One region of the Bacillus cereus group sp. RP37 genome, then DNA from elsewhere that is predicted to be linked to it. Evidence: predicted binding sites of a transcription regulator. Region 1 holds the regulator's gene; each other region holds the start of a gene.

Region 1 (11,104 bases):
GCATGTAGCTCGTAAAGTGCATGTATTATATGATGTAAAGCAAACATTCGTTGAAGAGTTAGAAAAGAATGAGCAATATGAACTGTTTACAGAGTTAGAATTACCACTTGCACGTGTATTAGCTGATATGGAAGTAAAAGGTGTAAAAGTTGATACAGAGCGTCTTCGTAATATGGGAGAAGAACTTGCAGGTAGATTAAAGGAAATGGAACAGGAAATTTATAAGCTTGCAGGAACAGAATTTAATATTAATTCACCGAAGCAGCTTGGTGTTATTCTGTTTGAGAACTTAAACTTACCAGTTATTAAAAAGACGAAAACAGGTTATTCTACGTCAGCTGATGTACTAGAAAAGCTTATGGATCGCCATGAAATCATTCCAAACATTTTACATTATCGTCAATTAGGGAAACTAAATTCAACTTATATTGAAGGTTTATTAAAAGTTGTACATGAAGATTCATCTAAAATCCATACTCGTTTCAATCAAGTATTAACGCAAACGGGTCGATTAAGTTCAACGGATCCGAACTTACAAAATATCCCGATTCGATTAGAAGAAGGAAGAAAGATTCGTCAGGCATTTGTTCCATCAGAAGAAGGATGGATTATGTACGCGGCAGATTATTCACAAATTGAACTTCGCGTATTAGCTCATATTGCAAATGATAAAGGGCTAGTTGAAGCGTTCCAACATGATATGGATATTCATACGAAAACAGCGATGGATGTATTTGGCGTTGAAAAAGATGAAGTAACGTCGAATATGAGACGACAAGCGAAAGCTGTTAATTTCGGAATTGTGTATGGTATTAGTGATTATGGTCTTTCACAAAACTTAGGAATTACAAGAAAAGCAGCAGCGGAATTTATTGAAAAGTATTTAGAAAGTTTCCCTGGTGTACAAGAATACATGAGTGACATCGTAAAAGATGCGAAACAAAAAGGATATGTGGCTACATTATTAAATCGCCGCCGTTATATTCCGGAAATTACGAGTCGTAATTTCAATTTACGAAGCTTTGCTGAGCGTACGGCTATGAATACACCAATTCAAGGGACTGCGGCAGATATTATTAAAAAAGCGATGATTATTATGGCAGACCGTCTAGAAGAAGAAGGATTACAGGCGCGTCTACTTCTGCAAGTACACGATGAATTGATATTTGAAGCACCAAAAGAAGAGATTGAAAAATTAGAGAAGCTTGTACCAGAAGTAATGGAGCATGCGATTGAACTCGTAGTTCCGCTGAAAGTTGATTATTCTTACGGTCCAACTTGGTACGACGCAAAATAAGGAAGTGATGAAATGCCTGAATTACCAGAGGTTGAAAACGTCAGACGGACACTTGAAAATCTTGTGACAGGAAAAACAATTGAAGATGTCATTGTTACTTATCCGAAAATAGTAAAACGACCGGATGATGCAGAAATTTTTAAAGAAATGCTAAGAGGCGAGAAGATTGAAAGTATAAAGCGAAGAGGAAAGTTTTTGCTTTTATATGTAACGAATTATGTTATTGTTTCACACTTGCGTATGGAAGGTAAGTTTTTACTGCATCAAGAGGGTGAACCAATTGATAAGCATACGCACGTCCGTTTCTTATTTACAGATGGAACTGAATTACATTATAAAGATGTGAGAAAGTTTGGTACGATGCATCTCTTTAAGAAAGGTGAAGAGTTGAATCAAATGCCTCTTGCTGACTTAGGTCCGGAGCCGTTTGATGCTGAATTGACACCACAGTATTTACAAGAAAGATTGCAAAAGACGAATCGTAAAATAAAAGTCGTATTATTAGACCAGCGACTTTTAGTAGGGCTTGGAAATATATATGTAGATGAAGTTTTATTCCGTTCTCAAATTCATCCGGAACGAGAAGCTTCGTCTTTAACAGCAGAAGAAATTGAACGAATTTACGAGGCGACTGTTACAACGTTAGGTGAAGCAGTGAAGCGAGGCGGAAGTACAATTCGAACGTATATCAACTCGCAAGGGCAAATTGGTTCGTTCCAAGAACTTCTAAATGTATATGGAAAAAAGGGAGAACCGTGTGTAACTTGCGGTACGATATTAGAAAAAACAGTTGTTGGCGGAAGAGGAACGCATTACTGTCCAATTTGTCAGCCGAGAATATAGAAAAGAGATAACATCGGATAGGCATTTGTCATATACATACAGCAGGGCTATGTATAAGGGAGGAGCTTACCGATGTACCTTTATTTATCTCTTATTTTATTAGCTTTTACATTAAGCTTAGATAGCTGTAGTGTAGGGCTAACATATGGTTTAAGAAGCGTAAGAATTCCACTAAGATCAATTATAATTATCGGAATGTGTTCAGCGGCTGTTATGCTTGTTTCAATGGGAATTGGACATATGATCGCGAAAATATTTTCACCTGCTATCGCAACGCGTATCGGTGGGCTTGTTCTTATTGGAATTGGAATTTGGGTGTTATACCAATTTTTTCGAAGTGAAAAAAAAGAAGAACCGAAGCAAGAGGAGAAGGTTTGGAAATTAGAAATTGCTTCACTCGGGCTAGTGATTCAAATTTTACGGAAACCGACTGTTGCAGATTTTGATAAATCAGGCACCATTTCTGCAGGAGAAGCGTTACTTCTTGGTATCGCTCTTTCTATAGATTCGTTCGGTGCTGGAATTGGTGCATCTTTATTAGGGTATGCACCTGCTATGATGGCGATATTAGTTGCAGTGATGAGTTCTTTGTTTTTATTTATTGGAATGAAACTTGGAACGGTTTTATCAAATATGAAATGGTTACAAAAATTTACATTCCTGCCTGGGGTATTACTCATTATTATTGGAATTTGGAAAATGTAAGTATGGGCGTGGAACATTAGTTTCGCGCCTTTTATATTGTGAGGAGGATTATGATGACAGTAGTAATTGGATTAACGGGAGGCATTGCAAGTGGAAAAAGTACAGTGTCTCAAATGTTTCGTGAACTGAGTATACCAGTTATTGATGCAGATATTATTGCGCGAGAAGTTGTAGAACGAGGAAAACCAGCATATAACAAAATTGTAGAAGTGTTTGGAACGGAAGTATTACAAGAAGATGGAGAACTGGATCGTCCAAAATTAGGAAGTGTCGTTTTCTATAATGAAGAAAAACGATTGCAGTTAAACAAAATTGTTCATCCTGCAGTGCGTGAAGAAATGAATAGGCAAAAGGAAATGTACATAAAAGAAGGTGCGCAAGCGGTTGTTTTAGATATTCCTCTCTTATTTGAAAGTAAATTAACAAGTCTCGTTGACCGCGTTTTAGTTGTAGCAGTTAAGTCGCATACGCAATTAGAACGTTTAATGAAACGAAATAATTTTTCGGAAGAAGAAGCAACAGCTCGTATTCAATCTCAGATGCCATTAGAAGAAAAAGTGAAAAATGCAGATGAAGTGATAAATAATGATGGCACAATTATGGGAACGAAAACACAATTACAGGTGATTTTAAAGAATTGGAACATTATTGACTAAAAAATTGTGAAATTAATGAAAATGCTTAGTGACATATCCTCTTTTTGTGTTATACTATTATTGGCATTGGAGATAAATAGTATAACGCATTCAAGGGGGATAACATATTATGACTCGTGTGGCAATTAATGGATTTGGACGTATTGGGAGAATGGTATTTCGTCAGGCAATAAAAGAAAGCGCATTCGAAATTGTAGCAATCAATGCAAGCTATCCATCTGAAACGTTAGCACATTTAATTAAATATGATACAGTTCACGGCAAGTTTGACGGAACAGTAGAAGCATTTGAAGATCACTTATTAGTTGATGGGAAAATGATTCGCCTTTTAAACAACCGCGATCCAAAGGAATTGCCTTGGACAGATTTAGGTGTTGAAGTTGTAATTGAAGCAACTGGTAAATTTAATTCAAAAGAAAAAGCAATTCTTCATGTTGAAGCTGGAGCGAAAAAAGTTATTTTAACAGCGCCTGGTAAGAATGAAGATGTAACAATTGTAGTTGGTGTGAACGAAGACCAATTAGATATTACAAAACATACTGTTATTTCAAATGCATCTTGTACAACAAACTGTTTAGCGCCTGTTGTTAAGGTGTTAGATGAGCAGTTTGGCATTGAAAACGGTTTAATGACAACTGTTCACGCTTATACAAATGACCAAAAAAATATTGATAACCCACATAAAGATTTAAGAAGAGCACGTGCTTGCGGACAATCAATCATTCCGACAACGACAGGTGCCGCGAAAGCGCTTGCAAAAGTTCTTCCGCACTTAAACGGAAAACTTCATGGTATGGCACTTCGTGTACCAACACCAAACGTGTCTCTTGTTGACTTAGTAGTAGATGTAAAACGTGATGTGACAGTTGAAGCTATTAATGAAGCATTCAAAACTGTTGCAAACGGTGCGTTAAAAGGTATTGTAGAATTCAGTGAAGAACCTTTAGTATCTATTGACTTTAATACAAATACACACTCAGCTATTATTGATGGTTTATCTACAATGGTAATGGGTGATCGTAAAGTGAAAGTACTTGCTTGGTATGATAACGAGTGGGGCTACTCTCGTCGTGTTGTAGATCTTGTAACGCTAGTTGTTGAAGAATTAGCGAAACAAGAAAATGTGCAACATATTTAAGTGAATAAGGGAGAGGGCAAGGGAATATTTGCCCTCTTTTTTTATTTTTTTCTGAAAAGGAAAAAAATTATATAAGTATATTTTTGAAAGTGGACATACCACGAAACGTTGTGATTACTGTATTTGTGAATCGTTTATTTTTTTTAGGGAAAAGTAAAGAGGAAAATATGACAGAAAATCGAAAAAACTGTTGTTGCAAAATGAAAATAAACAAAGTATACTAACACTCGTAAACTTAAGAGCTGAGGTACGTAGTCACTACTTAAAGGGTTAGGACCTCTCTGGACTAACTTTCCCCCGTGGTAGTGGAGCAAGCCAAATTGCAAATTAGTTTTCAATTCGAACAGTTAGAATAAATTTACAAGGGGGAACTGTAGAATGGATACTATGGATACGATGGGTCGTCACGTGATCGCTGAACTTTGGGATTGCGATTTCGACAAGCTTAATGACATGCCGTATATTGAACAATTATTTGTGGATGCAGCACTAAGAGCTGGTGCTGAAGTGCGTGAGGTTGCTTTCCATAAATTTGCACCACAAGGTGTAAGTGGAGTAGTAATTATCTCGGAATCACATTTAACAATTCATAGCTTTCCGGAGCACGGTTACGCAAGTATTGATGTTTATACTTGTGGGGATCGTATTGATCCAAATGTTGCTGCAGAATATATTGCAGAAGGTTTAAACGCGAAAACGCGTGAGAGCATCGAGCTTCCTCGAGGCACTGGTAGCTTCGAAATTAAGCAGAGAGAAACAAAAGCTCTTTAAAAAAGAACATAATTGATTTAAAATGTAAAGAGGTGTATAATGCACCTCTTTTTTAGTTTATAAAAAAGGAAACATATAACGTACTCGTTAGTGAGATAAATTGAGCTCTTACGAATAAGTTATCACCCCATCTACCATCTTATTTTTAAAAACGAGATGTTAAAGTAATGTGCTGAAACTTAAAGTGGTAAGAGAGTTAGAATGAGTTATATAATACTGTATATATATTGTAGATGAAGTAAGTAGAGAAAAAATAAAGAGTATAGTGTAAAGGAGTGAATATATTGCGTTGTCCATCCTGTTCTCATAATGGTACAAGAGTGTTAGATTCGCGTCCGGTAGACGAGGGGCGCTCTATTCGAAGAAGGAGAGAGTGTGAAAGTTGTTTAAGTCGCTTTACGACATTTGAAAGAGTAGAAGAATCACCTCTTATCGTTGTAAAAAAAGAAGGCACACGAGAAGAGTTTAATAAAGAAAAGATTTTGCGCGGCTTAATTAAAGCGTGCGAAAAAAGACCAGTATCTTTAAGGCAATTAGAAGAAGTAACTCAAAGTGTGGAACGTGAACTTCGTAATTTAGGTATATCAGAAGTGAAAAGTGATATGATTGGTGAAATTGTTATGGAAGAACTGCGTGATATCGACGATGTTGCTTACGTACGTTTTGCTTCTGTATATCGCCAATTTAAAGATTTAAATGTATTTATTGAAGAATTAAAAGATATACTGCAAAAAGAAAGAGAATAGAAGCTGTATTTTATTCTCTTACATACCGTAAGTAATGAGATAAGAGAGCTAGAAGCGAAAGCTAATAGCTCTTTTTCGCTAAGAAATTATATAATGAAGATAGAACGAATGAAGTAGAGTATAGATTGGATGAGAGAAAGGAAAAGCAAGAATGGAAAAACAGTCATGGATGGAGCTATTGCCAATTGATCGTTATAAAGTAAGTGCGAAAGGGTTACTGCATAATTACGACCGAAAAGTATTAACGATGTTGTATCAGCCGTTAATAGGTAGTAGAGCTTTTAGCTTGTACATGACGCTATGGGGAGAGTTAGAGCAAGATCGTGTATTTGGAAAAGAGAATACACATCATTCCCTTATGGTGACCATGCAAATGCAGCTTCCTGAAATATATGAGGAACGAGTAAAGTTAGAGGCAATTGGGCTTTTAAAAGTATATATTAAGAAAGAAAAAGATATTCGAATGTTTATATACGAGCTGCAACCACCTTTATCTCCAAAGCAATTTTTTGATGATATTGTGTTAAGTATCTTTTTATACAATCGATTGAGCCGGACAAAATATAATCAAGTAAAGCAATATTTCTTAGAAGAAGAATTTGATTTTGCTTCTTATGAGAATGTTACGCGTTCTTTCAATGATGTGTTTGGTTCGTTTAATCCAGGACAGCTTGAGCATGCGCAAGAGGACCTTCGTATTCCAAAAACGACAGTGATGCCAAGTAACAAGAAGGGAGACGCTCCAAAAGTTTGGAATGATTTCTTTGATTTCTCCTTATTTGTAGATGGTTTGTCCGCTCTTGTCCCTAAAAAGGCGATTACAGATCAAGTGCGAGAATGTGTCATTACACTCGCTTACGTGTATGATGTAGATGTGTTATCGATGCAAAATATCGTTCTTGGTGCGGTGACAGAGATGCAGACAATTGATATCGAAAGGCTTAGAAAAGGAGCACGTGATTGGTATCAGTTCGAAAATGGTCAAGCGTTACCTGTATTAAGTGAAAGAGTACAGCCTCATGCTGCACGTGTGATGAAAGAGAAAGAGCCTTCTACACAAGAAGAGATGTTAATGCAACAGTTAGAGGAAATCTCACCAAAACAACTATTGAAAGAAATTTCTGGTGGTGCAGAGGCGACGAAGGCTGACTTGCAAATCGTTGAAGATGTAATGATCAATCAAAAGTTAACGCCAGGTGTTGTGAATGTACTTATTTATTACGTTATGCTACGCTCAGATATGAAACTTGCGAAAACGTATGTGGAGAAGATTGCTGGGCATTGGGCACGTAAAAAGGTCGGTACAGTAGCTGAAGCAATGGCGTTAGCGAAAGAAGAAAATCGTCAATATCAAGAATGGGCTGAGACGAAGAAAAAAGGCCGTACCTCGAGGAAAACAGTGCGAAAAGAAATGGTGCCAGATTGGCTGAAAGAAGAGCCGAAAGAACAAGAGAAAGAAACAGTGAAGAAAGATGTAAATAAGAAAAAAGATGCAAGTACGTTAGATGATGAACGAAAACGACTAGAAGAAGTGTTGAAAAAATATAAGCGTGATTAATAGAAGAGAATGAACGCTCTTTGAGGTGAGAAAATGGAGCATATTCAAAATTCATTTGCAAAGTTAATGGAAAATAAAAATTTTAAAAATAGATATGAAGTATTAAAGGCGGAAGTAATGGCACATCCGCGTGTGAAAGAATTTATAGACGAACATAAAGGTGAAGTAACAACTTCTATGATTGAGCGCAGCCTTGTGAAGTTATACGAATATATTGGACAAAGTGTAGGTTGTGCGGATTGTCCGGATCTAGGTTCGTGTAAAAACATGCTGCAAGGATATGAGCCAAAGCTCGTTATTCAAGGGAAGATGATTGATATTCAATACGATCGTTGCGTTAGAAAAGTAGCATATGACGAGAGAAAGAAATATGAAAAACTCGTTCAAAGTGTATATATGCCAACTGACATTTTACAAGCGACGATGGAAAACTTAGACCCTTCAGATTTAGATGCACGTATTGATGCAATTGGTGCAGCTAATGAATTTTTAAGTACATATGAACCTGGTAAAAAAGTGCAAGGTTTGTATTTGTACGGTAAATTTGGTGTAGGGAAAACGTATTTGTTAGGAGCAATTGCGAATGAGCTTGCTCAAAAGAAAATAAGTTCGATGCTCGTATACTTCCCTGAATTTCTACGTGAAATTAAAAGTTCGATTCAAGATAATTCGATTGGGGAAAAGATTGATGCAGTGAAACGCGTACAAGTTTTAATGTTAGATGATATTGGAGCAGAAGCGATGTCAAGCTTTGTGCGTGATGATGTGCTTGGCGCAATTTTGCAATTCCGTATGTTAGAAAACTTACCGACGTTCTTTACGTCTAACTTTGATTTCAAGGAATTGGAACATCATTTAACGTATACACAACGTGGTGAAGCAGAACAAATGAAAGCAGCACGTATTATGGAACGAATTAAATATTTAGCGAAACCAATTCCAATTGGCGGGAAAAACCGACGTCATAAGTAAAAGAGCAAGCTGAGAAGCTTGCTCTTTTTTCGTTTTGAACACTTTTCAGACTAGGTGAATTGTAAAACGAAAAGTTCTTATGGAAAATTCATTGTAGCTTGTATCATTTTTTTCTCCCTCCCTTAATATATATAAAATTAGCAAGCCATATCGAGTGGATTTTCTAGCGATAAGAACTGTAATTCTACTAAGAGTGAACTTCCACGGGACGGACTCTTATAGGATTTGTAACGTATAGATACAGTCCTTTAGAGCAGGGATAAAAGGGGGGACAAGAGTGATTGAAATTTGCTTCGAAGAAAAAAATGATGCTATGCATGTATATAGACAGCTACTGAAAAGAGCGGAACTGTTATATAAGGAAACGAGTGTATATTTACAGGAACAAAAGATTGTAATTCATATACCAGTATGTGAATCGAATTATATTGAAAAGATTTTATTGCCAGTAATGGTATATTTCATTGTGAATGTAAAGCAAAACGAGTGGATTTATACAATCTTAAAAGAAAAGTTTTTTTATGAAGAAGAGGAAGAGTGTCATCAAATATTGCATATGGCACAAGAGATATTAAAGGGAAGAAGAAAAGGGGTTGCTCGTGAATTAACACGTCATGCATTCGAATCATATATTAAGTCTTCTTTAAATAATTGGCTTTGTGATCCGCTTTCGTTCTCGTTTTCATCATATGTTCGTTTTCGTCTTCGTACATATAGGGAAATGGTAGCTAAGATTGCTGAAGTGGCGATTGATGAGTATAAGTTGGAACAAGAATATCAAATGTTTATTGAGACGCTCCGGCAACAAGTACGTAGCCGAAAATCACGGTTGTCCAGTGTGCATCTTATTTTTGATGAAAGTTTTATTTTCTATGATGATAAAGGTAGACGTTTAAAACAAGAGAAATTGGTTCAATATATAGATGAAGACTTATTAAAGCAAAAGGATGTATATATTGATACGAAAGTAATTGCACCACTTCTTTCTATTTCGCCGAAAAAAATTTATTTATATACGAAAGAACAAGACCATAATATGATTATTACTTTGCGAAATGTATTTCAAGAGCGGGTACAATTACATGGATTACATGAGTTTGAGCGCAATGTGAAAAAATTAAAAAATAAAGGTAACGCCCTTGATTTTCTAAGTTTTTGAGCATATAATTACCTACATAAATGAAATATATTGAAATGTCATGATGAGGACATGAGTAGTTTTCTACGATTTTCAGAGAGGGAAGCCTTAGGGTGTGAGCTTCCTAGTACGGGATTATTACTTACCACCTCTAAACTTTAGCAGTGAACGGTTTTTCTAGTAATTGCTAACGGACAACACCGTTATGTTGAACTTGAGCAATTAACAATAAGGTTAATTGGAACAAGGGTGGAACCACGAATTCAACACTCGTCCCTTTTTACGGGATGAGTGTTTTTTATTTTGAAAAAAAAGAGGAGTGACCAGTGATGGCAGATGTAGTTAAAATTACTTTCCCTGATGGAGCTGTGAAGGAGTTTCCAAAAGGCGTAACAACTGAAGAAATCGCAGCTTCTATTAGCCCAGGCTTAAAGAAAAAAGCTGTGGCTGGAAAATTAAACGATGAGATGATTGATCTTGTTACACCAATCGAAGAAGATGGTGCAGTTTCTATTATTACATTAGATTCTGAAGATGGCTTATACATTTTACGCCATTCAACAGCCCACCTATTAGCACAAGCATTAAAACGTTTATATAAAGATGTTAAGCTTGAGCTTGGCATTGGTCCAGTAATTGAAAATGGCTTCTACTACGATATCGATATGGAAGAAGCAATTACGGTTGAAGACTTCAAGAAAATCGAAAAAGAAATGCAAAAAATTGTGAACGAGAACTTAGAAATCGTTCGTCATGAAGTACCACGTGCAGAAGCACTTCGTCGCTTTGAAGAAATCGGCGATGAGTTAAAATTAGATTTAATTAACGATCTTCCAGAAGATGCAGTTATTTCAATCTATGAGCAAGGCGAATTCTTCGACCTTTGCCGTGGTGTTCACCTTCCGTCTACAGGGAAAATTAAAGTATTTAAATTATTAAGCGTTGCGGGTGCTTACTGGCGCGGCGATAGCAATAATAAAATGCTACAACGTATTTACGGTACTGCATTCGTTAAGAAAGCAGAATTAGATGAGCACTTACGTATGCTTGAAGAAGCGAAAGAGCGCGATCACCGTAAATTAGGTAAAGAATTAAAACTATTTACTAATAGCCAAAAAGTAGGGCAAGGTTTACCACTTTGGTTACCAAAAGGTGCAACAATTCGCCGTATTATCGAGCGTTACATCGTTGATAAAGAAGCTAGCTTAGGCTATGATCACGTATACACTCCAGTACTAGGAAGCAGAGAGCTTTATGAAACTTCTGGTCACTGGAATCAC
Region 2 (11,104 bases), 3.2 Mb from region 1:
AGACTGAATACGGCTCTTCTCATCAGCATTTATTTTTTTGGTCAACTCGTCTTCATATTTCTATGAAGGTTGGACTATATCATCAACCTGTAACTGGTTGCCTTGCACTTCGACTGGTACCTATTTCCAGCCTACTCTACTAGCTTTCGTCTAATGACGTGCGTTCGATAGTCTCTACACCTTCTTGAAAGTATTGATAATTAGGAAAGTTATTGGATAGTACTCTATATTTTATCGTATTAGCAGGCACATTAAACGCTCGGCCGGCTTCCGCTAAAGACTCATAGTAAATGTCATTTATAACAATTGGCTCTTTTTGTTTTTCTCTTCCAGAATTATATTGGTTTTTTTGAGCTTTACTTATCTTCATACATGTTTCTTTTGTATGTTTTTTACCTTTACGAGACCTAGACATTTTTTCTTTTGTTTCATCAGTATGTTTTCTACCGTGAAATCGTTTAGTAATCTTAGATCTCATATTCTCCATATGTTGAGGTTTATCATACCAATAATTATTAGGACCAGTATTAATTTCAGAAAGAAATTTTTTTACTTCCTTTGAGTGAGTTTTCCCATACATATGGTTCTTTTCCCCACTCAACGCCCCACCTCTAGCGATGGGATGTCCGTTGTAGCAATACTGTTTCCCATAATATTGACTTAGTAAACTTTGCTCTATCTTATGAAGAATGTTCTTATCATCTGGTAACTCGATTATCCCTTTAAACTCAAATTTATTCTCACCATATAAATTCCAGGCTGCTTGTAAATGTTTACTATGATGCCGATTAGCATTCAATTGATTTCTATGAGTTTTAAATCGTACTTTAAAATTATTAGAACTACCAATATAAAACTTCCTATTTTCCTTATTAATTATCAAATAAATTCCACAGTTCATGGAATCTCGCCTCCGGTGAATATAAGATTCCACTTCACCCAAGTAACATTTCTTTCAAGCTTGGCACGGTATTACCTGCTATCCATGTACATGGACCGTAGGCTCTCTTAGTCAGCTTCTTCGCGGGTTCTTTTTCTTTTACCCCTTATTCAACTGATACCGTTAGCCGCTACTGCGACACCCTATTGGTTAGGTTCACAAGGTTTTCTCATACACATTACTGCGTAGAGGGACTACCAATTAATCCAAGAATTCAATAATATCCCAATGAAAAATGTTTAAGTATACTGCGCCGGCACCTTTTCGTTGGCCAAGCTGATTCGCATATGAAAACGAATCTTCAAGTAATTTCATAACAGGTACTACACCACTTGCAGCGTTGTCGATACCTTTAATTTGCTCACCGCGTGCGCGTAGCTTAGATAAGTTTAAAGCTACTCCACCGCCAATTTTCGATAATTGCATTGCTGTATTAATGTTAAAGCCGATTGAATTTAAGCTATCATCCATCTCTAACAAGAAACAAGACACCATTTCTCCTCTTCTGCTTCTTCCCGCATTTAAAAAGGTTGGTGTCGCTGGTTGGTAGTTTTGTTTTACAATCATGCTTGCGAAGTGTTTTGCCTTCGCAACATCACCGCGTCCTAAGTATAATGACACAATTGCTACACGATCTTCATAGCTTTCTAAGTATTGTTTTTGATCATTCGTTTTTAACGCATAATCTTTGTAAAACTTAGATGCTGCCATATAAGATTGGAACTCGAAGTTTTCACCATAAGCGATGTTATATACCTCTTCTACTTCCTCCAAGCTATACTCGTCCAGAACGTTGTAATAGTAATCATGTTCTTTCATATACTCCATTCGCTCTGCCACGCTATTAAAAGAAACGGTATTCTCTCTAGCTTCTTCCATAAAGACTTCTAATGCCTCTTTATCCTTATGAAGCTGATAAAAACCGTCCTGCATTTGCGTGATTTCATTATTCAGTTCAATGTGTCGCAATCTCCCGCACCCTTTCCTTAAAATATTCTACATCGTTATTTGTTCCAGATAACTCAAATTTTGATACAATAGGCACTTCATATTTAGTAGAAATTTTGTCAGCACTTGCACCGAACATGTCTCCCCAGTTACGATTGCCGCTTGCAGATACGCCTTTTAATTTTCCATTATTGCGCTCTAAAAAGTCTAAAACACGTTCTGGTACATTGCCAAAACCTGTTGTATACGTAATAAGAATAAAGTCTTCATCTATTACTAGATCTTCATCAATTTGAACGGCCGGCATATTTAATTTGTGGATGAAACGCTTCACGTTTCCTGTCATAGAATCATATGCAACTAACATTTCCGACCCCTCCCTCTCCAATCTATATTCTCTATATGTTGTTCTTGATTTCTCTATATATTGTATTACGTTTCAAAATAAGACACAAGATATATGTATAAATTCTTTCTTTTTTTAACTTTTACTTTTCGACAAGACAGTCGATTTTTTCAATACAATGACTATGAAACAACATTCTAAAACTCATGTCAATAAAGTGCTTTTCAAAAAAGTTGTCAACGAATTTAACCTTATTTTTAAAAAAGTTACCAATATATTTTGTCATAAAACGGCAAATGCTGGAGTAATATATTTCTCCAGCATCACGCAAAAAAGAACAGACATGAAACGATAATCTGTTCTAAAAAACGATTACATTTATCAATTTTACTTTATTAAATATTATACATATACTTTCGGTTCGCGTTACATACTAAAAGATAATTATTACAGAAAAAGATTATTATTATGGAAATTCAACTTATTTACGAAAAGATTATTCAGAGTGCTCAATACGCAAAATATCTTTTACAAATATATGATGTGGATTTTCATCTTTATCAATCATTGTACATACAGGTGCCTCTTCATCAAAGTATACAATCATTCCTTCTACGTACTGATATGTATGTTGAACTTGTACAGTTACTTTAATTTCTAAAGCCTCTTCATATGCTCTTTTTATTTTCTGAAGCATTTTTGCCGAACACTTTCGTTTCTCTGGATACATGACCATCCCCATAAATCTATTGCCGGCTCTATCTTTCCACATATAATCCCAATGTGGTAATATACCTTGTTTAAAATCGCCCATAATTCTCCCCCCTATATTCTTCTAGTTACGAACGTGGCGTTTCTGAATATGTATAAATTACTTGCCCGCCGCGCTGCGCGTTCCCTATAATATGTTTAAAATCTTCTCGACTTACTACAACTTTCCTAAACGTATAAAATACATCTTTCGTTGCAACATACTCCTTTATTTCACCATTTTTCAGCTGATCCAAAATTGTATTTGCTAATTGTTCATCCATGTATTTCACCTCTATGCAATATTTTATTTTATCGTATATTCTATAGGTCAACAACTGTAAAATTATCCAGGTGCTATACCTTCATTGCATTTTCATTATTTCGCAAACGATATCACTTTACTATATGTCCACTAAATATCATATACTAACATAGCTACTTCTCTATATCAAACATTTCGACATTCAATTATGCAAAGTTCCATACCACTATGCTACAATATATAAATAGAACTAGGAGGGATACTATGATTCGGAAAGCAAAAAAGACAGATGCAAAGGCAATAGCTCCTTTATTGTATAACGCTCTGCACGAAATTGCTGAAAAAATCACAGGTAGCACTGTTGAGACAGAAGTATTACTAGGACTTGAAACATGGTTCTCAAAAGAGAGTAATCGACTGAGCTATGAAAACTGTTTTGTATATGAACAAGACGGGAGTGCGGTCGGAATTATTGTCGCTTATCACGGTAGTGAAGCAACAAGGCTTGATGCACCAATTGTACGTCACTTAAGAAAATTACATAAAGATGAATCGATTACGTTAGAAAAAGAAGCTGAGATTGATGAATATTACATTGATACATTATCAGTTTCAAGTGCATATGGCGGAAAAGGCATCGGTTCTAAGTTAATTAAAGCTGCTGAAATCCATGCAACTGAAAAGGAGCATAAAAAAATCGCATTACTTGTTAATTTAGAAAATACACGTGCCTATTCATTATACGAAAAGCTAGGTTATACAAAGGACCAAATCGTTATGCTTGTGGGTGAACCTTATGTCCATCTAGTAAAACCATTAAATACAAAGGTTTCTATATCTTAAAAAGAAAGCACACGATTTATATAAATCGTGTGCTTTTATGTTAAATTCGTATTTAATATATTTCCATTCATCGCCTCGTGAAACGTATATGTTGTACATCCCCATGGCTCTCTGTGCAAAATAGGCGAACCAGACCATCCCATTGCTCTCAATTCTGCACCAACCATTGCATTAACATAATTATGCCCTACAAGAGCAATACTTCCATGTACGAGAGCGTAACGGTGTAATAAGTAAGCCGCTTGCCTTGCCCTCTCTCTTACTTCCTTATAAGACTCAACATCTTTATGGTAACCAAGTATCCATAATGTTCGTCCGATAAAAATCCATACGTTAGGTTTACATTTTAACCATGTTGGAGCATAAAAACTCGTCGGAATTTCAGCTTCTCTAAAAAGAGAATTTTGCATAAAAGATAAAGAATCCATTAATTCAGCTGTTGACTGTACAGCACACCTTTGATCACTCGTTAAAATCAATTTTGCTGCTTCAACCACTTCCATTGTTTCCGTTGGTATAGGTGCTTTTTCTATTATGGTATGTAAGTCATATCCCTTCCTCCATTCATGAAAGGATGTAACCGTCATTGGTTCTATAGTACGGTCTAAGCGACCATGACGAATAAAAGAAATCTTCATTTTTTCCACTCTCCATTCATCACTTACGAACTCTATTATGTACTATTTTTAAATATCATACCACGCAAAAAAAGAAAGTTATACACCTTTACATATCCCCACCACTCTCATGTGTGACCCAGCATGTATACCATCCATCCCATCAAAATATGTAGTTGTTTCATGATGACGAATCTTTTTTAAATGTATATAAGAAAATACAAATAAAGTTAACGCTATAACACTCCCCACAAATTCAAACATCATTTTACCGCCTCTAATTTCTCCCACTTTAGTAGGTTATTGTATTTTTTATTATACCCCTATATAAAGATGCACGCATTTAAACCGTTCTTTTTTTCTAATAACTTGAAGTTCTTGTATATTTTCTTACAAAAAGTGAATATTTTTCGAATTTTTACTTTGGAAACATTTACAAACTAGACAATATGGTTCAAAATAAGAGGAAATAAAAAAAACCAAAATTATTCTTTTTTTGGAAAACTGTAACAAGGAGAGTTGCTTATGCAGATCGCAGAAACTGGAGATATCATTGAATTTAAAGGTGGAATGCAAGGCCGTGTTCAAAAAGTAAATCAAAACTCCGTTATTGTAGATATAACAATCATGGAAAATTTTAGAGAACTAGATATGGAACCTCTTACAGTTGTAAGTCATAAAAACTATACTGTCATTAATCAAAATGCATAATATAATAGAAAGAAAGGATCTGTATGTTATACAGATCCTTTCTTTCTATTATATATTAACGATTATCAATTGTTTCTGGATATAGATCATGGTTCATCATGCGGTAGTCTGCCATTTGTTCATATTTCGTTCCTGGGCGACCGTAGTTGCAATAAGGATCAATTGAAATCCCTCCACGTGGTGTGAATTTGCCCCATACCTCAATGTAACGCGGATCCATTAATTTAATTAAATCATTCATAATAACGTTCATGCAATCTTCGTGGAAGTCACCGTGATTGCGGAAACTAAATAAATATAGCTTTAAAGATTTACTCTCTACCATTCTTTGTTCTGGAATGTAGCTAATATAAATTGTTGCAAAATCTGGTTGGCCTGTTTTCGGACATAAGCTTGTAAATTCAGGACAATTGAATTTCACAAAATAATCACGGTTTGGATGATTATTATCAAATACCTCTAAAATTTCTGGGCTATATTCAAATAAATATTTTGTATTTTGATTTCCTAATAATGTTACATCTTTTAAATCTTCATCTAATCTTCCTGTCATTTTAAACATCCCTTCTCATTATACTCCGCGTTTATTTCCCCATACTAACGCATGAAGCTGCGGCAATACTTTTGCATTATTCATCTCTTTACAATTTACAGCTTTATCAATCAGCCACTCGTACTTATCTAATAATTTCTTAATCAGCATCGCATCATCCACAGTTTTTGTATCATCATTCCCTACTTGTAAGAAAAATGGTACATCGGGATAACGTTCGTGCATCTTAACTGCATATTCAAAATCTTGATCGTCGAATACTACTACTTTTAAACTAATATCTTTTCCTGCTAGTTTCTGAATCACATCATCTAACTTCTGAAAATCAGTATTCATCGCCGAACTTGGTGGTTTTGGAGAAATCGTTATCTCATCAATTTGAAGTAACCAATCTTGCCATTTACTCCCTTGCGTTTCGATTGCTGTTCGCATTCCATTCTCTTTTAATATAGAAAGAAGAAACTCAATATTTTTCAGCAATGCTGGATTTCCGCCTGAAATCGTAACATGAGAAAAATTTTCGCCACCAATTTCTACAAGCTCATTCCAAACGTCTTCTGCTGTCATCTGTCTAATTTGATCTTTAGCCGATCCATCCCACGTAAAAGCAGAATCACACCAAGCGCAGCTATAATCACAGCCAGCTGTACGGATAAACATTGTCTTTTGTCCTACAACCATTCCTTCACCTTGAATAGTCGGACCAAATATTTCTAAGACAGGGATTTTACTCATCGAGCATCCACTCCCGTCTTACTTCCGCATAACTAGTCGGAGTCTCAAATAGACGAACAAATTCAACGCGAGCTCCTTTATATTCGTTCGCACGATTATCTTTTGTTAACGCTTCTGCCATTTTTTCATAAATCCAAACGACCATATTTTCAGCAGTCGTATTCATTGCTGGTAACGTTTCGTTTAAATAACGATGGTCTAAATAAATTTCTATTTCATTCTTCCAAATTTCTTTTATATCTCCAAAGTCAATCGCAAGACCTATTTCATTTACATATCCACTAATTCCAAATACAACTTTATATGTGTGACCATGTAAGTTTTTACATTTTCCTTCATAACAGTGTAAATGGTGCGCTGCATCAAATGTAAATTCCTTGCTGACCATTACTCTTTTATTATGATATTTGAGCTGTTTACGCTGAATATCCTTGTCCATTTTTTGCAAATTTTCTACGATGCGAAATCCAAAGAAATTATCCATTAGTTGTTTGCTCCTTCGCGTTCTTGTAGGTACGTATCTAATCCTGCTTTACGAAGTTGACATGCTGGACATTCACCGCAACCATCACCAATGATTCCGTTATAACATGTTAATGTTTTTTCTCGAACAAACTCGAATGCTCCAAGTTCATCTGATAATTTCCACGTTTCCGCTTTATCAATCCACATAAGTGGCGTATGAATCACAAACGGATAATCCATGGATAAATTTAAAGTAACGTTTAACGATTTCACAAATACGTCACGGCAATCTGGGTAACCACTAAAATCAGTTTCACATACACCCGTTACAATATGACGTGCTCCTACTTGTTTTGCTAATACAGCAGCAAATGATAAGAATAGTAAATTTCGTCCATCTACAAATGTCGATGGCAATTCACCTTCTTCATGTGTAATCTCCATATCCGTTCTCGTTAACGCATTTGGAGCAAGTTGATTTAATAGACTCATATCTAGTACCGTATGCTTAATTCCTAGCTCTTTCGCAATTTCCGCTGCACAATCAATTTCTAACTTATGACGTTGATTGTAATTAAACGTTACAGCCTCTACTTCTGCAAACTGCTCTATTGCCCAAAATAAACATGTCGTACTATCTTGTCCTCCACTAAAAACAACAACTGCCTTTTCTTTTTTCATTTCACTCATTCTCCTTCTCTATTACGAATAAGAAGAAAGAACGTTCTTGAACTGTCACAATAAAAAAACAAAACAATACCTAAAGATATTGTTGTTTCCATAGTTTTTTATAGAGGGAGTTCGCGAACCTCTCCCGTGCATTGCACGGAATTCCTTCTTTCATTGACAAAGCTTATTGTAACATATTGTATACTACCAGAAAAAATTTCTGATTTTTCCGCTATTTCTCATTTCATTTCTTTCATTTTATAGTATGATTAATTTAATGTGAGAAGAGAGGAGGCATCCCACTGAAATCCTTTATTATTTATCTCTTTTTAAATATATTATTCATCCTTGTTACAATGCTCGTATACCATTTATTTTGGAATCAAAAAGGGAAACGTTCTCCTAAATTAAATTCAGCAATATTTATTGTATTGTGTTGCCTCGTTACTATACTATGTATCACTTTCGCAGCAAAAACAAATTATGGATTTCAATTTGATATGCGGCATATCGTATTAATTGTCGGTACATTAACCGGAGGTCCTATTGCTGGCGGCTCTATATTAGTTGTATTAAATATATACCGCTTCTTATTAGGAGGAATAGGTGTTTTCCCATCGCTTATCGGTTCTATCCTTCTATTTATTGTCCTATTATTTACATACAAATTTTTCAATCGAACTTCTAATCGTATAAAAATAGCACTTGCTATTATCTACAGTCTCACATACGGATTTAGTTGGATACCTTTCTTCCTTTCAAAGGTTACAAACAAGGCTGATTATATACCACATATTATTGTGTATGAGTTATGTACGATACTTGGTACGATTCTTATTTTATATTTACTACACATATTACAAACTCAAATTCGTCTCCAAAACGAACTTATGAATGCTGAAAAATTTCATTTAATTGGTGAAATGGCAGCGTCTATCTCTCATGAAATTCGCAATCCATTAACTTCAACGAAAGGATTTTTGCAACTTTTACAATCAGATACATGCACTGAGCAGGAGCGAAAATTATATATCGACATTGCCATCAACGGAATCGAACAAGCAAACCACGTTCTTACAGATTATTTAACCTTTGCAAAACCAAGTATTGAAAAAGAACAAAGATTACAGTTAGAAGAAGAACTGCTACATGCATTATCGTTAATTACACCGCTTGCTAATTTAGCAAATGTGCGTACACATTATATAAAGCAAAGCACTTCTTTTTTTATCGCGGGAGAAAAACAAAAACTAAATCAATGCTTGTTAAATATTTTAAAAAACTGCATTGAGGCCATGCCAAAAGGCGGTGATCTTTATTTCACATTAGTTCCTGATCATAAGCATATTCAGTTATATATAAAAGATACAGGAGTCGGTATGGATACCGAACAAGTGAAACGTCTCGGCTCTCCTTTCTATTCAACGAAAGAAAAAGGAACTGGACTTGGAATGATGGTCGTATTCAGTGTTGTTCAAGCTATGAATGGAAAAATTGATATTATAAGTGAAAAAGGAATCGGTACAACCTTCTTATTAACTTTTCCACTCATACAAAAAACGTGATGAAATCATCATCACGTTTTTTCTGTTCCTTCAACTAATTCAGCAAAAGCTTTCACTTTTCCATGTGGCTTTTGATTTTCTTTACGTGCTTTCCAAGCGCGCTCTTCTTCTTTCTTTTTCTTGGACATACTTTTCAACTCCTTCTTTCCTTTCTCCATGTAGTATTCCAAAATAAGAAAGAAAACTATGCACATATCAAAAAAGAAGTGGTCTCCCACTTCTTCCTAATTATCGTTGTAAAATTGCGTGTTTCGCCTCTTTTAACTGCGTAAGATGTCTTTGTTCATGCAAATCAAGAAATTGAATCCACTGATACAAATTCAGATCATTAAAAACAGGATGCTTTAATCCATTTTCAAATAGATCTTTTTCATCTATAACACTATGAAGCGCGTGTAATAGTTCTTGTCGTGAATGTTCTAGTAATTGAATTCCTTGCTGTTTTTTCATTAACGTTTCTGTTGGTTGCATTTGCTGAGGAGCTTCTCGTTTATGTGTGCGATCAAGCGTAAGTTGGAGGTCTTTAAATGGAGTCGTGTTTCTTTCGTTTTTTTGTAAAGCATATACAAGGGCAGACGTGACAGATTGTTCAACTAAATGCAAGTGATGCAAAATTTGAATAATACTCCATTTATCACGGCGTGGCTTTACATTCACTTCTGTATCATTTAACATTTCAATTTCTGATAATAGCGTGCTTCGAGTAGACTGTAATGAGTTCACCAAACTTTCTAAACTCACATCCATATTAGATTGAAGCATATTTCTTTCCCCCCTTTTTGTTGGTGAAAAGAGGTGCTCCTTATGAGAAACACCCCTTTAGTATTCTGAATTTTCTTTTATTATCTCATCATTTTCCCATTATGTCGATGTTAAACATGTGAAAAAAAGCGCATGTTTTTTACAATTTTGTGTCGTCAATCGCATGTAACCATGCTTCAATTTCTGTAATGACACTTTTCACACAGCCTTCAGCAAATGGTGATGTTAAATTTGCAACTTCTACTAATTCCAAGAATGATTTACTTCCACCTTGTTGGCACAGATTCACATAATCTTCCCACGCCTCTTGTCTATTATCTCTTGCACGTTTCCAAAATTGCAGTGCACAAATTTGTGCTAACGTGTAGTCAATATAGTAGAACGGCGAGCTATAAATATGTCCTTGACGTTGCCAGAATCCACCGCGCTCTAAATAATCATTATCTTCATAATCACGATGCGGCAAATACTTTTTCTCTATATTACGCCATGCTGTCTTACGCTCTTCTGGTGATGCTTCTGGATTTTCATATACATAATGTTGATATTCATCAACAGATACACCATACGGTAAAAACAGAAGTGCTGAACTTAGGTGAGAGAAGTAATATTTATCTGCATCTTCTTCAAAGAATAATTTCATCCATGGCCATGTAAAGAATTCCATACTCATAGAATGAATTTCACACGCTTCATACGTTGGCCAATTGTATTCTGGAATTTCAAACTTACGACTTTCATATACTTGGAAAGCATGACCAGCTTCATGTGTTAATACATCAATGTCCCCAGATGTTCCATTGAAGTTCGAGAAAATAAATGGTGCTTTATAATTCTCGATATATGTACAATAACCGCCACCCGCTTTTCCTTTTTTCGCAACTAAATCTAATAAATCATTATCTAGCATGAAATTGAAAAATTCATCCGTTTCA
Region 3 (11,104 bases), 1.0 Mb from region 1:
AGGAAGTATGGTTGCATGTGGAAGTCCTGAAAAATTAATAAATAGTCATTCGTTTTTACAGAGATGTGAATAAAGATAAGAGCATTGCTCTTATCTTTATTCAGCGTCATTAATTTGATACTCGATAGATTCTGAATGATTCAGATCAACATTAAAAGTAGCAGTCATAAGGAAAGTTGCAATTCCAAGGATTACGAAAAGGACGAATGAGACTAGAGAGATGTAGAGACAAATACGCCCTACTTTCTTTTTTTCAAGATCTTTACTAAAGAGTGAAATGATCCATGTAATAATACCGATTGGGTATAAAAGAAAACTAAGAATATATAATGTGATTTTTTCGAATGAATTCATAAACAATCCCCCTTTTGTTGTAGGTTTATCACTACGAGAGTAAAAAGGTGAATAGGTCCATAAGAAGATAAAACACTGCATCTGTTTTTCTAATTATATGATAAAAAGGAGAAAACTTCACTTTAAATAAGAATATTCTAATTATTTCGTCTGTGAATATTTCCAAGCTTGTCCGTATAAGCTAAAATAAGGTATATAGTATTTTGGTGATTAAGTTATAAGAAGATAAATACGTTAGGGTGATATAAAATGTGGCGGAAGCTTACGATTATTGTAGTGTTACTTTGTTTAGCGGGATATGCAGCTTATGAACAGTTTGGTAAAAACGATCAGGCGGTACAAGGGAAGCAAGAAAAAAGTGAAGCCGCTATGAAAGAGATGATTGCAAGTAATGGTATTGAAATAGGGAAGAGTGCGCCAGACTTTGAATTAACGAAGTTAGATGGAACGAATGTAAAGTTATCAGATTTAAAAGGAAAGAAAGTGATTTTAAACTTTTGGGCAACGTGGTGTGGACCTTGCCAGCAAGAAATGCCTGATATGGAGGCTTTCTATAAAGAACATAAAGAAAATGTAGAAATTTTAGCAATAAATTATACACCTTCAGAAAAAGGTGGGGGAGTAGAAAAGGTAAGCAATTTTGCTAAGGAAAAAGGAATTACTTTTCCTATTTTATTGGACAAGAACATTGATGTAACAACAGCGTATAAAGTCATTACGATCCCAACTTCGTATTTTATAGATACAAAAGGTGTCATTCAAGATAAGTTTATTGGGCCGATGACGCAAAAAGAGATGGAGAAACGGATTGCTAAATTAAAATAACAGTGAAAAGGTAGAGATGGAATATAATCATTTCTGCCTTTTCTTTTTCACGTAGTGAAAGCTTCATGATATGATAAAAGAAATATAAACGTTGAGAGATAAAGGAGTGTATTTGGAGTGGGGAATATATCCTTACCGTTAGATTATGTTGTAATTGACTTTGAAACAACAGGATTTAACCCTTATAATGACAAAATCATTCAAATGGCAGCAGTGAAATATCGTAATCATGAACTAGTAGATCAATTTGTTTCCTATGTGAATCCAGAGCGTTCAATTCCGGACCGAATAACGAGCTTAACAGGTATTACAAATTATCGTGTTTCAGATGCACCGACAATTGAAGAAGTGTTACCTTTATTTTTAGCATTTTTACATACAAATGTAATTGTCGCTCATAATGCATCTTTTGATATGCGTTTTTTGAAAAGTAATGTGAATATGCTTGGGTTACCGGAACCTAAAAACAAAGTGATTGATACTGTGTTTTTAGCAAAGAAATATATGAAGCACGCGCCTAATCATAAACTTGAAACGTTAAAGAGCATGCTTGGAATTCGTTTAAGTTCTCATAATGCATTTGATGATTGTATTACGTGTGCAGCTGTTTATCAAAAGTGTGCAGCTATTGAAGAAGAAGGACAGAGAAAAGTAAATAAGGTCTCACTTGATGAAATCGTAGTATACGAAGCGGTGAAAGAAATGCTTGCACGTAATAAACGTAATGTAGAATGGCTACGTTGTATGAACGTAGGAAGTTATTTAGATATAAAAGCTTTTTATCCGGTTATGAGAGTAAAGGTAACAGGACGAAAGAAATATGTATTAACAGATATATTAGAAGATGATGTGAAAGAAATATGTACAAGCTTAAAATGTGAACCAGCGTTAAAAAGTGAAGTTGGTAATACGAGAATTATGTTGAATAGCTTAGAGGATGTCTTGAAATTAGAAAGTTATATTTTAGAACAGTATGATTTCGTACTGCAAGCGCTACGTGATTATAAACAAAGTGAAATGAATGCAGATGAAAAGATAAAAGAATATTTGAATATTATGGTATAAAAAACTCCGTGTACGATTTAGTGTACACGGAGTTTTTTTATGAGTACTAAAACATAAAATTTTCTTGCAAATCTGATTAAAGAGTTTTTCGTTTGCTCATACTATGTAATAAGAAAGCGAAGGAGAGAGGGTGAACAGCATGAGAAGAAGTCGCCGTAAATCATTTGACGAACTTGTGAAAGAAAATAAACAACAATTATTAAGCGATCGTGATGCAATCGATCGTATTGAAGAGCGTATTGAAAAGCGTATTGAAAAGCGTTATGAAATGAAACTTTTTAAGCAGGCTGAATAATTCTTAACACTAGTACGATACTAGTGTTAAGGAGGCGATAGCAATGGGTAATCCGAAAAAGAATTCAAAAGACTTTGCACCGAACCAAATTGGAACGCAATCGAAAAAAGCTGGTGGCAATAAAGGAAAACAAATGCAAGATCAAACTGGTAAGCAACCGATTGTTGATAACGGCTAAAAAGAAGAATGTTATCATTCTTCTTTTTTGTGAAGTAATGGAAGTGAAAATGAAAAGTAGATTTTTAACAGTGATACAAAAAGGGCTGACTTATGTCAGCCCTTTTTCGTAATCGTAAAGTTTTCAACGAGTAAACGCCAATTTTGTGGGAATGGTAAACCAATTTTCCAATAACTAATACCGCCTATACCTTGTTCTTTCATTAAATTGAATTTACTTTGAACAGACCGTGAATCTTCAAACCAAACTTCGTGTTGTACACCGTTTTCGTCAAAGTAATTAAAATGAGGAGCTTGGGCTGTGAAATCATAGCGGATAGGAACATTGTATTTACGGGCTAGTGCAACAGCTGCGACAGAACTAATTGCTTTTGCAGGTGGGTTACCTTGTTTGAACGGAAGTTTCCAATCGAATCCGTATAAGTTTTGCCCCATCATAATTTTTTGTGGAGGCATTTGAGATTTTGCGTATTGAAGTACTTCTTTTACAGGACCGATAGGAGAAATCGCCATCGGTGGACCACCTTGCCAACCCCAGTCGTATGTCATAATGACGACGAAATCAACAATTTGTCCTTGTGCTTTATAATCGTGAGCTTCGAAAAATTTTCCCTTTTGATTTGAACTTGTTTTCGGTACAAGCGTTGTACTCAATGTATACCCGCTAGGTAAGCGTGTTTTTACAGTTCGTAAAAAACGATTATACGCTTCACGATCTTCAGGTGCCACACTCTCGAAATCAAAATGAATGTCTCGCATGCCATATTTTTCAGCTGTTTGCAAAATGTTAGTAATAAATTTGTTTTGAATCGTTGCATCGCGTAAAATGACTGATGTCAAATCGGCACTGAAATTTCCATTTTCAATATTTGTAATAACTAGCATAGGGATGGTATTACCTTGCGTTGCAATATTAGCAATTTTAGCTGTTTCAGTCGGTTCTTTTAATGTGCCATCTCTTTTTGCCTCGAAGCTGAAGTATGCTAAGTATGTTAAAAATGGATTAATAGCACGCGTAGCATTAACTAAACTTTCTTTTATCGGTATTGTTGAAGGTTGTAAATAAGCGATGGATTCTACTGCTCTTTTTGTCCCTTTCGGTATATATAATTGCTGTCCGACATGGAGAATGGATTTTAATGAAAGGTTATTAACTTTAGCTAAACTAGCGAGAGGAACGTTATATGTTTGAGAAATTCGATACAGGCTATCGCCGGGCTGTACATAATAATTATTCCCTTTCGTATTAACGATAAGTGCCTGACCAACAACGAGTGTTTCGGCTGGATTTAGTCCATTGTCTTTTACTATTTCGTCAGGTGTGGATCCATATTTTGATGCCAAGCTATATACGCTATCACCGCTACGCACAGTTACAATTTGAATCATATGCTTGCCCCTTTCGGTAAAAGATTCACTGTTTTTATTTTATTTTTGATGTCACTGTATTATGATTAAATGTATGCAAGGTAGCAGAATTGAAAGAAGGGAAGAAACAGTTAGTGTATATCTACAAAAATATATAATTAGTGATAAAATATTTGTAGATGAAAAATTGTCGCCGGGGTAAAGTAGTTTCATGGGATGAAAAATATGAAAGTATATTCAATTGGTGATTTTGCAAAAAAGGCAGGTAGGATAGAACAAACTAATTGCCATCTTCAAGGGAAAATAAGCTAAGAAGATGGTTAAGGGGTTGCTGGAAAATGATGCTTGCGAAGAAAGTGAGAATCAAGCCGAATAAAGAACAAGAATTGCAACTTTGGAAATCTGTTGGTACGGCAAGATGGGCTTATAATTGGACACTGGCGAAGCAAGAAGAGAATTACAAGAATGGCGGAAAGTTCATATCAGACGTTTTTTTACGGAAAGAATTAACTGTATTAAAGCAGACTGAAGAATATGCTTGGTTGTACGATGTTTCAAATAATATAGCCAAACAAGCGATTAAAGATGCTTGTGAAGCATATAAGCGATTTTTCAAGGGACTGGCTGATAAACCACGATTCAAAAGCAGAAGGAAAGCAAACCTCTCTTTTTACAATGATAATGTCAAGTTAAAAGTAAAAGAAAAACAAGTTTTGATTGAGAAAGTTGGTTGGGTAAAAACATCCGAAAAGTTACCTGTAGGGGTTAAGTACTCTAATCCACGCATTAGCTTTGACGGTAAGTATTGGTATTTGTCTGTCGGTATTGAACAGGAGTTTACAAAAGAGAAGTTAACGGCTGTTTCGTTAGGAATAGATATTGGAATCAAAGAATTAGCATATTGTTCTGATGGGCAGAGGAAGAACAATATCAACAAAACAAAAATGGTAAGACAGGCAGAGAAACGCCTTCGTAGGTTGCAACGTCAAGTTTCTCGTAAATATGAAATGAATAAGGAGGGAAACCGTTTTGTCAAAACAAGCAACATTATAAAAATCGAGAAAGAGATACGACAACTACATAGAAGGTTATCAAATATCAGAAAGAATCATCTTCATCAATCCACGAGCGAAATTGTGAAAACCAAGCCATTTCGCATTGTGATGGAGACGTTGCATATGAACGGTCTGCTGAAGAATAGACACCTAGCTAAAGCGATTGCGAAGCAGTGTTTATATGAGTTCAAAAGACAAATTCAATACAAGTGTGAAAAATATGGTATTGAATTTGTAGAAGCTGATACATGGTATCCTTCTTCAAAAATGTGTTCCAGTTGTGGAAGCATCAACAAAGAACTAAAACTTTCTGACCGTGTATACAAATGCACTTGTGGTCACGAAATGGATAGGGATTTAAATGCGGCTATCAATTTGTCACGGTATGAATTAGCCAGTTAACATCTAAAAAAGTTACGGCTAATATGTAGGATTCGTTGTATCCGAATTTACGCCCTCGGAGTGTTACATCAAACGAAAGTAGCTTCTGTGAAATCGGACACGTAGAACAGGGAAATAAACAAAATTTATAGATTTTTATAAGTTTATGGCAACGGCGAATACATATGTTTGTAGCAGAACATGAAGTTGAAATCCGTTATGCGGAAACAGATCAAATGGGTGTTGTTTACCATTCAAATTATTTGGTGTGGCTTGAACTAGGTCGCACGAAACTTATACAAGATTTAGGATTTTCATATGTTGAAATGGAGAGAGAGGGAATTATTTCTCCTGTGTTAGACTTGCAAATTTCATATCGTAAAGCGATGCGTTACGGAGAAAAAGCGATCGTAAAAACATGGGTTGATACAGTGAGCCCACTTCGCGTTGTGTATGGATATGAAATTTATAATGGTGATGGAGAACTTTGTATTACTGCAAGTACGACGAATATTTGTGCGAAAAAAGAAGGTTTCCGCCCTGTATCATTTAAAAAGTTATATCCTGAGTGGTATGCGAAATATGAGGAAATTAAGAAAAAATAAAAAAAGTGTGGCAGAAGCCACGCTTTTTTTATTTTTCATAATTAAATTGAGGGAAATCATCACCGTCGTTAAGTGTAACAGATAAATTATGTCCATCGAAGAACCACTCATCATCGCCTTCAATAAAGAAGTTAATACCTTCTTCTTGAGTCTGAACAGCAGGATGTGCAGGATCATCTTTACGAATACCTAAAGAAAGTCCTTTTTGTACAGTACTGCAACCGCCGTATTGTACGAAAAGGCGTAGTGTTTCACCCGATTGTAAGTTTAATTCGTTTTTATACCATTGTGCTGCTTCTTTTGTTACGGAAAGATTCATGTATAGTTCCTCCAAATTATGTTGCTTTTTCTTTAGTATAAAAAATAACGCAAAAAGACGCTATTAATATGCTTCACGTTTTCTTTTTGCGTTATGTGGGTTACGATCTTATTTTTGCTTTTTTGAAAAGTTTGCTTTCGGTTCAGTTTTATTTATAATTCGTCCAATATTTGCACGGTGTTTATAAATAACCATACCTGCTAATAAACACATCGCAATAATGAAGATTTTATCCCCGCTAACAATTGATGCGATAACGGCAACGACAGCTGTTACCATAGAAGAAAGTGATACGTATCTTGTTGTAAATAAAAGGCTGAAAAAGACAACAGCTAATATTGCAAAAACAACTGGTGAGTAGCATAATAGCACGCCAGCAGAAGTTGCAACTGCTTTACCACCACGGAATTTCGCGAAAATCGGATACACATGTCCAAGAACAGCTGCTAACCCGAACCAGAGTGGGTGAACGTCTAACCCGAAAATAATCGGTAGACTTGTTGCTAATGTACCTTTTAAAATGTCAGCAATTGTAACGATAAAACCTGCTTTTTTCCCTAGTGTGCGGAATGTATTTGTTCCGCCTAAATTACCGCTGCCATGCTCACGAATGTCGATTCCATAACCGATTTTTCCAACGACTAGTGCAAATGGAATCGAGCCAAGTAAGTAGGAAACGATAAATAAAAGATATGTAGTAACCATAAGTTCAGTCTCCTTTATTCAAATGTGTTGATAAAGGGTAAAAAGAGTTTTTCCCGTATATTGTACCATACATTTGTAAAGAGCACATTTCTTTTTTGTAAATGAAAAATTCATTATTTCGTGAAAAAAATTTCACAGGAATGTTACATTTCTCACAGAAACAACAAGACTATATGTAGTAACATTTTAATCACAAGACAACAACATATTGGTGGAGGGTTATAAATGTTACAACAAAATACACGTGGAGAAGAATTAATGAAAGTTTTCGAGACAATTGTCCACGGCAATGAACAAGATTTAATGCAAGAAAATGCAAATGTAGATGGCCGCTCTCCAATGGGAGTAATGGGAACGTTCGCATCAGAGAGTGCGAAATATTATGCAGTTGAAAATTTATTGTCAGATCAAGTGAAAAAAGCGATAAATCAAAATATATTATATCCACATGACTTAGATTTTTATGCGACAGGAACGACGACTTGTTCACAAATTCCATTAGCGCAAATGCTTGCTAATGGTTTTCATACTGGACATGGACATATGAGACAACCGCAAGACATTAAAAGTGCGTTGGCTCTTTCGTCTATTATTTTTCAAGCGAATCAAAATATGCAGCACGGTGGTCAATCGTTTGCACTATTTGATATTGATTTAGCTCCGTATGTGAGAAAAACAGTAGAGAGACATAAGAAACGATTACAGTCATATCCGCTTACGAAAGAACAAATAGAAGAATTTGCATGGAAAGAAACGGAAAATGATGCGTATCAGGCGTGTGAGGCTTTCGTTCATAATTCAAATAGTATGCACAGTAGGGGCGGGGGACAAGTACCGTTTATTTCTATTAATTATGGAACAGACACATCAAAAGAGGGACGATTACTAGTTAGACAGCTTTTAAAAGCGACACAAGCTGGTCTTGGTAAAGGGGAAACACCAATTTTTCCTATTCAAATTTTTAAAATGAAAAAAGGTGTGAACTTTGAAGAATCTGATCCGAACTATGATTTATTTGAATTAGCGTTAGAGACAACGGCTGAACGATTATTCCCTAATTTTTCATTTTTAGATGCGCCATTTAATGCAGTGCATTATGATGGACGACCGGAAAGTGAAGTATGTTACATGGGATGCCGTACCCGTGTTATGTCTAACATACATGGAGAAGAAACAGCGATTGGAAGAGGCAATTTATCATTTACGTCTATCAACTTAGTGAAATTAGCATTAATTAGTGGTTCAAAAGAAGCATTTTTTGAAGCATTAAATTATTACTTAGATTTAGGAATTAAGCAATTATTAGAGAGATTTGAGTATCAATGTACGAAGCGAGCGAGAGATTTTCGATTTCTCTATTCACAAGGTGTATGGCGTGGTGGGGAAAAGTTACAGCCTGAAGATTCTGTAGCATCCATTTTAAAACAAGGGACGTTAAGTCTTGGTTTTATCGGTCTTGCGGAGTGTTTAGTAGCTTTAACAGGAAAGCATCATGGAGAAGATGAAGAAGCATGGAAACTTGGGTATGAAATTATTTCCTTTATGAGAGAGAGAATGGATAAAGCGACAGAAGAATATGAACTGAATTTCTCAGTAATTGCAACTCCTGCAGAAGGGTTATCAGGGAAGTTTGTGAAAAAAGATAGGGAAGAATTTGGTGTGATTAGCGGTATAACGAACCATAATTATTATACGAATTCATTCCATATTCCAGTTTACTATAACATTCAAGCGATAAAAAAAATTCGTTTAGAAGGGCCTTTTCACGCTCTATGTAACGGAGGCCATATTACGTATATTGAGCTAGACGGAGCAGCTATGCATAACAAAAAAGCATTAAAGCAAATTGTACAAGCGATGGCAGAGAATGGCGTTGGATACGGTTCAATTAATCATCCGGTTGACCGTTGTAAGTGCTGCAGTTATCACGGAGTTATCGGAAATGAATGCCCAAGCTGCGGAAATGGAGACGAGGCTAATATAGAAAGAATCCGCCGTATAACAGGTTATCTTGTAGGGGATATGTCGAAGTGGAATAGTGCGAAACGTAGTGAAGAGATGGATCGGGTGAAGCATAAATGAAAGTGATGAACATCATTCATGATAGTGTAGTCGATGGGGAAGGGTTGCGGACAGTCGTGTTTTTTGCGGGCTGTCCGCATCGTTGTTTCGGTTGCCATAATCCGGAATCGTGGAATATTTGTAATGGAACTGAAATGACAGTAGAAGAAATTGTGAACGAGATTGCAAGTAATCCATTAACTGATGTAACATTTTCAGGTGGAGATCCATTTTTCCAAGCTGCTGAAGTGAAAAAAGTAGCAAAAGCTGTGAAAGACTTGAAAAAAAATCTATGGATGTATACAGGTTATACGTTAGAAGAGATACAGAGTTCTCAAAATAATGATATGATAGAGTTGTTACATTATGGGGATGTTTTAGTCGATGGAAGATTTGAAATCGAGAAAAAAGATTTAACACTTCCATTTCGCGGAAGCTCCAATCAACGTATTATTCGATTGAAAGAGTAAAAAGGCGGGATAGATGATATGAATAAAACAGTATTACTTGTTGAAGATGAAAGAAGACTACGTGAAATCGTTAGTGATTATTTTCGTAATGAAGGCTTTGAAGTAATCGAAGCAGAAGACGGAAAAATAGCGTTAGAATTATTTGCAGAGCATGAAATTGATTTAATTATGTTAGATATTATGTTACCAGAAATAGATGGATGGTCTGTTTGTAGACGAATTAGAAAAGAATCAGCAGTACCAATTATTATGCTAACAGCCCGTTCGGATGAGGATGATACATTACTAGGGTTCGAATTAGGTGCAGATGAATATGTAACAAAGCCTTTCAGTCCGAAAGTGTTAGTAGCTCGCGCGAAGACGTTATTGAAACGTGCGGATGGTGTGGTAGGAGTAGCGGAAGAAAATGCTATGTCTTTAGCGGGAATAGAAGTAAATCGTTTGTCTAGAACTGTTTTAGTCGATGGAGAAGAAATTATATTGACACATAAGGAATTTGAACTTCTTGTTTATTTAATGGAGAACAAAGGAATTGTGTTGTCACGTCAACATTTATTAGATCAGTTATGGGGATATGATTACTACGGTGATGACCGAACGGTTGATACTCATATTAAAAAACTGCGAAATAAGCTAGGAGATAAAGCGAAGCATATCGGTACTGTTATTCGAGTGGGTTACAAATTTGAAGAATAACCTTTAAATTACTATGCACTTTGGCTTTGGGATATAGCGAATTTATACTCTCTTTTGTAGGTGGAATGTACAAAAAATACTTTTCTTGTCTACAATGATAGATAAGAGTATTTTTTTAATTGGATTTCACGATGAGTTCACAAGAAGGACACAGGCTGTGACTATACTGAAAGTACGAATTCACCAGAGAGGGGAAATAAAACATGGGATATTACGACGGACCGAATTTAAATGAAGAGCATAGCGAAACGAGAGAAATGAAAAAATCTGGTAGTAAAAAAGGATATTTTTTCACAGGTTTAGTTGGAGCAGTAGTCGGGGCTGTCACAATTAGTTTTGCGGCACCATATATGCCATGGGCTCAAAATAATGGAGCGGCTGTATCATCATTCAGTTCGGATTCAAAAGTTGAAGGTACTGTAGTTCCTGTGGTCAATAAAGCAAAAAATGAAACTGATTTACCTGGTATGATTGAAGGCGCGAAAGATGTTGTTGTAGGTGTTATTAATATGCAACAAAGTATAGACCCGTTTGCAATGCAACCGACAGGCCAAGAACAACAAGCTGGATCAGGATCAGGTGTTATTTATAAAAAAGCGGGAAATAAAGCATATATTGTAACAAACAACCATGTAGTAGATGGCGCAAATAAACTCGCTGTAAAACTAAGTGATGGTAAAAAGGTAGATGCAAAACTAGTAGGGAAAGATCCTTGGTTAGATTTAGCT

What was found. Region 1 encodes NrdR, which represses ribonucleotide reductase genes. Its sites were predicted from a motif close to AACACNATATATNGTGTT; they were not measured.
Positions count from the first base shown of each region.
Region 2: nrdI (class Ib ribonucleoside-diphosphate reductase assembly flavoprotein NrdI) is a predicted target of NrdR. The motif match lies at 2,305-2,322, and genes of this name have one in related genera.
Region 3: QCI44_RS09910 (anaerobic ribonucleoside triphosphate reductase) is a predicted target of NrdR. The motif match lies at 7,315-7,332, and genes of this name have one in related genera.

Region 1 covers NZ_JARVHP010000001.1:860,730-871,833, forward strand. Annotated here, with positions in the region: gene polA (DNA polymerase I) at 1-1,297, shown strand, start outside; gene mutM (DNA-formamidopyrimidine glycosylase) at 1,310-2,140, shown strand; gene ytaF (sporulation membrane protein YtaF) at 2,213-2,845, shown strand; gene coaE (dephospho-CoA kinase) at 2,899-3,501, shown strand; gene QCI44_RS04595 (glyceraldehyde-3-phosphate dehydrogenase) at 3,611-4,639, shown strand; gene speD (adenosylmethionine decarboxylase) at 5,027-5,410, shown strand; gene nrdR (transcriptional regulator NrdR) at 5,695-6,156, shown strand; gene QCI44_RS04610 (replication initiation and membrane attachment family protein) at 6,308-7,714, shown strand; gene dnaI (primosomal protein DnaI) at 7,748-8,686, shown strand; gene ytxC (putative sporulation protein YtxC) at 8,964-9,845, shown strand; T-box leader at 9,877-10,105, shown strand; gene thrS (threonine--tRNA ligase) at 10,154-11,104, shown strand, end outside.
Region 2 covers NZ_JARVHP010000001.1:4,041,165-4,052,268, forward strand. Annotated here, with positions in the region: partial or broken gene QCI44_RS21330 (ribonucleoside-diphosphate reductase subunit alpha) at 1-42, opposite strand, end outside; gene QCI44_RS21335 (group I intron GIY-YIG endonuclease) at 140-901, opposite strand; partial or broken gene QCI44_RS21340 (ribonucleotide reductase N-terminal alpha domain-containing protein) at 1,145-1,909, opposite strand; gene nrdI (class Ib ribonucleoside-diphosphate reductase assembly flavoprotein NrdI) at 1,896-2,255, opposite strand; gene QCI44_RS21350 (hypothetical protein) at 2,731-3,048, opposite strand; gene QCI44_RS21355 (hypothetical protein) at 3,074-3,268, opposite strand; gene QCI44_RS21360 (GNAT family N-acetyltransferase) at 3,514-4,092, shown strand; gene QCI44_RS21365 (hypothetical protein) at 4,128-4,730, opposite strand; partial or broken gene QCI44_RS21370 (hypothetical protein) at 4,819-5,000, opposite strand; gene QCI44_RS21375 (YkvS family protein) at 5,235-5,420, shown strand; gene queF (preQ(1) synthase) at 5,476-5,973, opposite strand; gene queE (7-carboxy-7-deazaguanine synthase QueE) at 5,992-6,708, opposite strand; gene queD (6-carboxytetrahydropterin synthase QueD) at 6,701-7,192, opposite strand; gene queC (7-cyano-7-deazaguanine synthase QueC) at 7,192-7,854, opposite strand; PreQ1 riboswitch class I at 7,948-7,991, opposite strand; gene kinB (sporulation sensor histidine kinase KinB) at 8,199-9,407, shown strand; gene QCI44_RS21405 (DUF6254 family protein) at 9,419-9,535, opposite strand; gene QCI44_RS21410 (DinB family protein) at 9,636-10,169, opposite strand; gene QCI44_RS21415 (M3 family oligoendopeptidase) at 10,309-11,104, opposite strand, start outside.
Region 3 covers NZ_JARVHP010000001.1:1,860,112-1,871,215, forward strand. Annotated here, with positions in the region: partial or broken gene QCI44_RS09855 (ABC transporter ATP-binding protein) at 1-73, shown strand, start outside; gene QCI44_RS09860 (hypothetical protein) at 97-354, opposite strand; gene QCI44_RS09865 (TlpA family protein disulfide reductase) at 604-1,179, shown strand; gene QCI44_RS09870 (3'-5' exonuclease) at 1,297-2,244, shown strand; gene QCI44_RS09875 (FbpB family small basic protein) at 2,384-2,539, shown strand; gene sspN (acid-soluble spore protein SspN) at 2,583-2,717, shown strand; gene QCI44_RS09885 (glycoside hydrolase family 18 protein) at 2,813-4,105, opposite strand; gene QCI44_RS09890 (RNA-guided endonuclease InsQ/TnpB family protein) at 4,423-5,541, shown strand; gene QCI44_RS09895 (acyl-CoA thioesterase) at 5,706-6,125, shown strand; gene QCI44_RS09900 (HesB/YadR/YfhF family protein) at 6,154-6,444, opposite strand; gene plsY (glycerol-3-phosphate 1-O-acyltransferase PlsY) at 6,553-7,149, opposite strand; gene QCI44_RS09910 (anaerobic ribonucleoside triphosphate reductase) at 7,375-9,231, shown strand; gene nrdG (anaerobic ribonucleoside-triphosphate reductase activating protein) at 9,228-9,680, shown strand; gene QCI44_RS09920 (response regulator transcription factor) at 9,699-10,376, shown strand; gene QCI44_RS09925 (S1C family serine protease) at 10,580-11,104, shown strand, end outside.